DNA from 2 places in the Neobacillus sp. PVCKKU3 genome. Region 1 is predicted to be linked to the other one. Evidence: riboswitches for the same ligand, from Rfam matches in the RefSeq annotation. Region 1 holds a riboswitch; the other holds the start of a gene.
The links. Region 1 has a riboswitch for preQ1 ahead of ACNQGS_RS19550 (QueT transporter family protein). Riboswitches for the same ligand answer to the same signal wherever they lie in the genome.

Region 2: linked by a shared signal. The riboswitch ahead of queC (7-cyano-7-deazaguanine synthase QueC) and the one ahead of ACNQGS_RS19550 (QueT transporter family protein) in region 1 are both predicted to bind preQ1.

The regions. Positions count from the first base shown of each region.
Region 1 covers NZ_JBLVQN010000031.1:28,625-32,943, reverse strand. The annotation lists gene ACNQGS_RS19560 (LysR family transcriptional regulator) at 1-845, shown strand, start outside; gene ACNQGS_RS19555 (DinB family protein) at 901-1,425, opposite strand; gene ACNQGS_RS19550 (QueT transporter family protein) at 1,552-2,076, opposite strand; PreQ1 riboswitch class I at 2,101-2,145, opposite strand; gene ACNQGS_RS19545 (DUF4177 domain-containing protein) at 2,247-2,435, shown strand; gene licT (BglG family transcription antiterminator LicT) at 2,654-3,487, shown strand; gene ACNQGS_RS19535 (beta-glucoside-specific PTS transporter subunit IIABC) at 3,846-4,319, shown strand, end outside.
Region 2 covers NZ_JBLVQN010000030.1:43,677-47,995, forward strand. The annotation lists gene ACNQGS_RS19220 (CaiB/BaiF CoA transferase family protein) at 1-92, shown strand, start outside; gene ACNQGS_RS19225 (acyl-CoA dehydrogenase family protein) at 147-1,355, shown strand; gene ACNQGS_RS19230 (DUF3870 domain-containing protein) at 1,407-1,721, opposite strand; gene ACNQGS_RS19235 (MTH1187 family thiamine-binding protein) at 1,970-2,272, shown strand; PreQ1 riboswitch class I at 2,389-2,431, shown strand; gene queC (7-cyano-7-deazaguanine synthase QueC) at 2,484-3,143, shown strand; gene queD (6-carboxytetrahydropterin synthase QueD) at 3,148-3,630, shown strand; gene queE (7-carboxy-7-deazaguanine synthase QueE) at 3,623-4,319, shown strand, end outside.

The sequences.
Region 1 (4,319 bases):
CAGCTGATTGTGGGAATTTCCGCAGAACGGCGGAAATCCTTTATATTTCTCAGCCATCTGTAACGGTTCATATAAAACAATTGGAACAAGAGCTTGGGATTCAATTATTTGATCGGGATGGAAAAAAAGTAAAACTAACTGAAGCGGGGAGGAGATATTTGGTTCATGCAAAAAAACTGATAGAGATTTATCAGGGTGGGCTCGAGGACATTCACTCATTTAGTCAAGGCTACACAACGAAATTTTCCATTGCCATATCACCGCTAATCGCAGATACAATCCTGCCATATGTTTTAAAAAGCTATACAAACAAGCATCCGGAAGTAGAGATTTCGGTTAAAATTATTGAATCGGTTGGTATTGAAGAGGCGGTAATAAGGGAAGAAGTAGATATCGGGTTGTCCTGTTTAAACAGCCTTCATCCTGAATTGATTAGTGAGCTTTTATATAGGGATAGGGTTATGCTAGTTGCGCCTCACGATGGGAGAGATTCCGAAACAGCACCGCCTTTAGATGAAGAAGAGGTTTTAACATCGAACTATTTGTTAACCCATAATCACCCAGGTTACTGGGATGGTCTTTGCCATGCAGTAAAAACCAAATATCCAAAAGTAAGAATGATGAAAGTATCACAGGTACACATTACAAAAAGATTCATCGTTGAAGGGCTGGGTGTCTCTTTCCTTCCGACATCAACGGTCAGAAGAGAACTGCTAGAAGGTAGGCTTTTAGAGGTAGACTGCCAAACCATCCACCTACCCGAAGCAAACACCTACGCCATCATGAAATACAGCCACTCCAAACAAAAAGAATTTCTTGAGTTTATCTCAAACTATCGGATTTAAAAACAGTGTCCGCCTGAGGCGGACACTGTCCACGAGCGGTGCCTGACACCACCCGTTATTTCAAATTAGTTAAGTATCGTTCTGTCACGATGCTGAGGTGGTGGATTGCATGGCCGGCGATGATGTACGCGATGGCGCGGGTGGTGACCTCCGTGCCATTGGCGTTGCCAACATTTGTCCAGGCTGACTCTGGCATGTTCTCGACCAGAGTGATTGTTGCTTTTCTGACTGCGATGAAGTCAGCAAGAATAGATTTTAGTGGCAGCTCGCCCATTTGTGCTCCAGCCACATAATCATTTTCATTAAAACCTGCCAATGGAGTCTTGTCGCCGCGGCCTACTCGAAGCAGGCGGTAGCTCATGATCCTCTCGGTATCTGCCATATGGCCAAGTACTTCCTTGATCCTCCATTTACCAGGTTCATAGCGGAATTGCGCATCTTCCTCTGAAATCCCTTCGAAAAGAGAAACCACTTTTTCAAGACTTTCCTTAAGAACCTGCAATAAATCTCCTTCTGGAACTAACTGAACATACGGTACATAATAATCTGGAAACTCATTGTTATTAGGACGCTGCAACATTCGAAAAACCCCTTTCAAAAGTCTGAAAAATTAACTACCTTCATTTTAGAGTTTTTTTGAAATAAATACCATAAAAAAGAGCTGCCGCCTGGGGTGTACCCCTGAAGCAACAGCTCTTGAAATCTTTTATTTAAAGATTTTATCAAAATGAACGCGTTTGTTAATGAAATACATGACTGGCATGCCGACAGCCATTACAACGAATTCCCCAACTGCAGTAGTTAACCATGTAAATAGGAATGGCAGATTGAACGCCAAATGCAGTTCAATCGCAATGAGAAACATCGTAAAGGTGAACACTAACGTATTCACAATCATCCGAGTCCAGATTCCTTTAATAAACCGCGCACTTAAAATCGTAATGACCAAAGCAATCAAAGATTGGCCAACTCCGAAAATGAGGTCATAGGCCTTCATTGGCGAGAAAAATAAATTCGTTAGAAATACCCCTAAAATGATCCCGTAGAGATACTTTTTATTGAAAACGATGAGATGGTTAAACATCTCTGAAACGCGGAATTGTACCTGGGTAAACCCAAATGGCTGTATTAACGCCGAAACTGCGATGTACAAAGCCGCGATAATCCCGTTTACAACAATTTCCCGCACCTTGCTGTTTGCAGCGCCCGAATTATACTGGGCGTCTAGCATATTTGTTGTTTTTTCCATATTCATTTCTCCTTAGTTTTTTATAGTGGGAGGTTCTCGAACCACTTAAGGTAATATATTAACAAACTATTATATTAATACATAAAAAAATGGCAGTCAATTACATTTTTTGGGATAATAAGAATATACAAAACAAAATGCGGAGGGGAAACATGTACGAATATAAATTTGAAAAAATTGAATTAAGCAAATTAAGCGGAAAACCTAAAGGGGATTATCAGGAACTTATTCATCAGAACGCGAGGAACGGCTGGAGGTTGGTCCAGATTTTTGCGCCGGGAATTGCTGCATATGGGTCTGCGGCTTATTACGAAGCCATATTTGAAAGAAAAGTAGATTAAAGAAATACTAATAATAAACTGAACATTATCCATCAAAGACCCTCGATAAGAATTGCGCCTGGATTAAAAGAATGATAAAATCTAACCAAATAACTTCAAATTTTAGGATTGTTACTGGCTAATCAGGCAAAACCTATGACTAATGTTCTTTAGATCATTAGTTTTAGGTTTTTTTATTTTCCTTTTTATCACAAATATTCCACAAATAGGTGATTTATATGAAAATCGCAAAGGTAATCAACAATAATGTTATAAGCGTTTTGGATGAACATAATAAAGAATTAGTCATTATGGGCAGAGGGCTCGCGTTTCAAAAGAGACCTGGCGATATTGTCGATGAGAGCAAAATCGAAAAAGTCTTCAAACTCGAAAACAAAGATGTTTCCGAAAGATTTAAAACGCTATTGTACGATATTCCGCTAGAATATATGGCCGTTTCTGAAGAAATCATCAACTATGCAAAAGAAAAACTAGGGAAAAATCTGAATGACAGCATCTATGTCTCCTTAACCGACCATATACATTTTGCAATTGAACGGCATCAGAAGGGCATTAATATTTCAAATGCTCTGTTGTGGGAGATTAAAAAGATTTATCAAGACGAATTCGCTATAGGGCGGGAAGCGTTAAAAATGATTCAAACCAAACTTGGTATTTCGCTTCCGGAAGATGAAGCTGGCTTTATTGCGATGCATATAGTAAATGCGGAACTAAACGATGAGATGCCAAACCTAATCAACATAACCAAACTCATTCAGGATATTTTAAACATCGTCAAGTATCATTTTAAAATCGAACTTGATGAGGAATCCTTAAATTATTTCAGGTTCCTTACCCATCTTAAGTTTTTTGCACAGCGCCTTTTCAGCGGTTCACATTTAGATAGCGAGGATGATTTTCTTTATAACTTAGTGAGAGAAAAACATAAAGAAGCATTTGCCTGTGCGCAAAAAATTAAAGATTATATTTATAAAGCCCATCAACATGAGATCACAAAGGAAGAAATGGGCTACCTTGCCATTCATATTCAGCGCGTGGTGAATCGAAACTAGTAAAATTTTTTGGAAAGATAGCGTTGACACCTAATGAAAGCGCATGCTAGTATGTGATTACAAATTAATATTAATTTATTAGGATTGTTACTGATTTTGCAGGCAAAACCTAAATTGCTAACCAGGCTTTATGCTTCGGTGTGCAGTTTAGGTTTTTTTATTTCCCAAAAAGGCGTTCCTCACCTGGTCCGGACAGGAAGCACCGCCTAAAGTAAATCAAAAAGTAAATATTTAGAACAGGATTGTTACTGGTCATGCAGGCAAAACCTAAGTCATAAAGAATGTTTCAGGGACGCTATGTCTCCGGCTTCTTAATGGCTTAGGTATTTTTTTTACCCAAATACTAGAGGTGATAAAGATGTCGAAAAACGAAAGATTAGCTAAAGAAATTCTTCAGCTAGTTGGCGGAGAAGAGAATGTAAATTCACTTGTTCACTGTGCAACAAGACTGCGTTTCGGATTAAAGGATAAATCAAAAGCAAATAAAGTGAAGTTAGAAAAAACAGACGGTGTCATCACCGTTAAAGAAAGCGGCGGGCAGTTCCAAGTGGTAGTAGGAAACAATGTACCGGAAGTGTATGCGGAGATCGGAAAAATCTCAAACATCACAAAGGATTCAAAAAGCTCTTCCGCTAAAGATAGTGGAGAAAAAGGAAATTTCTTAGGTAAAGCTGTAGATGTTGTATCCAGTATTTTTGCACCGCTTCTTGGTCTAATGGCAGGGGCCGGTATCCTTAAAGGATTATTGTTAATTGCTGTGAATTTTGGCTGGATAGTCAATACGGATACAACTTATACGATTTTATACGCGGCAGCAGATGCGATGTTCTAC
Region 2 (4,319 bases), on a different contig from region 1:
CGATGGCCGGTGAGCATACCGACGAAATATTGAAGGAAGTGGGATTTACATTTGAGGAGATTAGCCGTTTGAAGGCGGATAACATTATTTAAAAAATTGGCCAAGTGCCGAAGTTGAATTTTTAAAAAGCAGGGGGAGAATGTGTGATGAATTTTGAATTCACGGAAGAGCAGGAAATGTTAAGAAAAATGGTAAGAAGCTTTGTTGATAAGGAAATCAATCCGAACATGCGGGAGTGGGACGAACGCGGTTATTTCGATCCGGTCATTTGGCAGCGTTTAAAAGAATTGGATTTGATGGGGGTTTGCATTCCGGAAGAGTACGGCGGCAGCGGCATGGATTATAACTCGCTGGCCATTGTTTGTGAAGAACTGGAAAGAGGTGACACCGCTTTCCGTACTGCCGTATCGGTTCACATCGGGTTAAATAGCATGACTTTGTTGCAGTGGGGAACAGAAGCACAAAAGCGGAAATATCTCGTCCCGCAGGCCAAAGGCGAAAAGATCGGAGCGTTTGGATTAACGGAGCCTGGCGCGGGGTCGGACGTGGCATCGCTTGGGACAACGGCTGTGGAGGACGGTGACTACTATATTTTAAACGGACAGAAAACATGGATTTCGTTGTGTGATGTGGCCGACCATTTTATCGTGTTTGCCTATACGGATAAAGACAAGAAGCACCACGGAATTTCCGCCTTTATCGTGGAGCGGACGATGCCTGGTTTTTCTTCTAAGGCGATAAAAGGGAAACTCGGAATCCGCTCAGGGAATACCGGGGAATTGTTCTTCGATCAGGTGCGCGTTCCGAAAGAAAACTTGCTTGGCCAGGAAGGGGAAGGCTTCAAAATTGCCATGTCCGCGCTGGATAATGGACGCTTTACAGTGGCCGCGGGGGCTGTGGGTTTGATCATGGCGAGCTTGGAAGAAAGCGTGAAGTATTGTCAATTGCGGAAAACGTTTGGCAAGGAAATCGGCAAGCACCAACTAGTTCAGCAAATGATTGCTAATATGGAAGCCGGCCTGCAGATGAGCCGCCTGCTTGTGTATCGTGCCGGTGAGCTGAAAAATAAAGGCGTGCGCAATACTCGTGAAACGTCGCTGGCGAAATGGCAGGCCTGTGATTTTGCCAATAAGGCGGCAGATGATGCAGTGCAAATCCACGGGGCGTACGGTTATTCAAGCGAATACCCTGTGGAGCGCTTTTTGCGGAACTCCAAGGCGCCGGTCATTTACGAAGGTACGCGAGAAATTCATACGGTTATGCAGGCGGAATATGTGCTGGGGTATCGTGAGGATAAGGCGCTGAGCAACATGCTTCCCGCGTGGCCGTTTGAGAGCGACAAAGTTACAGTTTAGGCTTTTTATTGGGGGAGCGGATTGGTTTTTGTCGATCCGCTCTTTCTCTTTTTATTGGACGGAATTCATAGTTTCATATTGCTTGTATAAATCCTTTAATGCCGCAATCAGGGCGTGATTGGCTTTTCCTAAATAGCCATTTTTTAAGTCTTCGAGTGGCTTATCAATCCCGTGACGTAAACTATACCCTTTCAATAGCCTTGAAATATAATCCCTTCCATGCTCCGTAGCCAGCGTACATGAGGCGTCAACAATCACGCCATAATGCTTATCAATCTCAGCCGTAATCGTCAGCGTTTCATAAATGCTTCTGGCAGCCATACCGGTTGGCAGCTTGGCGTGACCGGCTATAAAATAGGTATTCATACAAATCTCTCCTAGTTGGTTTAACTTAAGAATAATACAAAACACTTCAATTGATAAGCGTAATATTTATTTCAAAATTTGACTATGAAAATTGTCTATTTTTTGTAAAAAATCGGATTCTAACGTTAAACAGGCCCATATTAAACAGATTCAAATGACAAGATAATTTGCTAACTAAGTCTGCGAATTTTTGTCCTTACCATTTCATATGATATTCTTTTTATATAAAGAATTAGGAGGATGTAGCGATGGCTATCATTGATATAACAGTTATTCCGGTTGGGACAGGCACTACAAGCGTCAGCGAGTATGTGGCGGAAATACATAAAGTTCTTCAGCGATATGAAGACAGAGTAAAGTATCAACTAACCCCGATGAGCACACTGATTGAAGGGGATTTAAAATTACTCTTAGAAATTGTTCAAGAAATTCACGAGGTCCCATTCCAGAAAGGTTTGCAAAGAGTCTGCACCAATCTACGAATTGATGATCGCCGTGACAAGGAACATTCAATGGAGCGGAAGTTGCAGTCAGTACAAACAAAATTGTAAAGTCAGAGTGGTTGTTTTTTTGAAAAGGGTACAAAACCGAAAAAATCTCGATAGATAGATTGAAAAATGATAGAAATGGTTTATAATCGAATAGTCATATAAAAAATCCGCACCCTGCGGTAGAGGTTCTAGCTACCCTCTTTAAAAAACTAAGGAAAACAGGACTGCTTTCTTTAGTAGTCCTGTTTTTCTATTTAAAGGAGAATTTATGATGAAGAAAGATAAAGCAGTTGTAGTTTTTAGCGGCGGACAGGACAGCACCACCTGTTTATTTTGGGCATTAGAACGATTTGAAGAAGTAGTGGCGGTTACGTTTAACTATAATCAAAGGCACAAGCTTGAAATCGAGTGCGCCCAAAATATCGCGCATGAACTTGGAATAGAGCATCATATTTTAGATATGTCATTGTTAAACCAACTGGCACCAAACGCCTTGACCCGTAAAGACATTGAGGTGAAGGAAGGAGAAAATGGTGAATTGCCTTCCACTTTTGTACCGGGACGGAACCTTTTATTCATCTCTTTTGCGGGGGTGCTGGCAAGCCAGGTTGGGGCAAAGCACATTATCACCGGTGTTTGCGAAACGGATTTCAGCGGTTATCCGGATTGCCGCGATGTGTTTATCAAGTCTTTAAATGTCACATTGAATTTGTCAATGGACAAAGATTTTGTCATTCATACTCCGTTAATGTGGCTAAACAAGGCCGAAACCTGGCAGCTGGCCGATGAACTGAAGGCGCTGGATTTTGTCAGGGAAAAAACATTAACCTGCTATAACGGGATCATTGCCGATGGCTGCGGTGAATGCCCGGCTTGTAAACTAAGAAAACGCGGCCTTGATCAATATTTAAGCACACGAGAGGAGTTGTAACGCAATGTATGGCTTTCGGATTGTCGATAAACTCCAAAAAATAGATGAAGATATCAACCGCAGTCAATTGAAATACCATCACAAACGCGTCCTTGTTAGCAAGGAATTTACCTTTGATGCCGCCCATCATTTACATTGCTATGAAGGTAAATGCAAAAACCTTCATGGCCATACGTATAAAGTCATTTTTGGAATCAGCGGCTACGTTGATGACCGCGGTTTGATGATGGATTTTGGGGACATTAAAGACATTTGGAAAAATGAAATTGAAATTCATCTGGATCATCGCTATTTAAATGAAACCTTACCGCCAATGAATACCACGGCTGAAAACATGGTGGTCTGGATTTATGAAAAGATGGCTGAGGCACTTACGAAAGAAGAGCGGAAGAATCAGTATAGTGGCGCAAGAGTGGAATTTGTCCGGTTGTTTGAGACACCGAAAAGCTATGCGGAAGCTAGACGGGAGTGGATGGAAGTTGAGTAAAATACCCGTAATGGAAATTTTCGGACCTACCATCCAAGGGGAAGGGATGGTCATCGGCCAGAAAACGATGTTTGTAAGAACTGCTGGCTGTGATTATTCCTGCAGCTGGTGCGACTCCGCCTTTACCTGGGATGGCACCGGTAAAAATGATATTCGCATGATGGAAGCAGAGGAAATTTGGGAAGAGATGAAGCGAATCGGCGACATGAATTTCTCCTTTGTCACGATCTCAGGCGGGAATCCTGCGTTATTGAAAAATCTCGATGAATTCATTAAGATCCTAAAAGATAATCAAATAAAAATTGGTCTCGAAACCCAAGGGAGCAGGTGGCAGGAGTGGTTTTATGAGATTGATGAATTAACCATTTCCCCCAAGCCTCCAAGCTCGAAAATGGAGACGGATTTTGAAATTTTAGATGAAATCATTAGGAAACTTACACAAAATAATTTAGCGCAACAATTCAGCTTAAAGATTGTGGTATTTGATGATCTTGATTATGAATATGCCAGAGCAGTTCATTTCCGTTATTCGGATGTTCCCTTCTTTGTACAGGTTGGTAATGATCATCTGTCAACAATGGATAATCAGGAGCTGCTTCTGCATCTTATTAATAAATATGAAAGACTGATAGACAAGGTCATGCAGGACTCCGAAATGAATAATGTGAAGGTTCTTCCGCAATTGCATA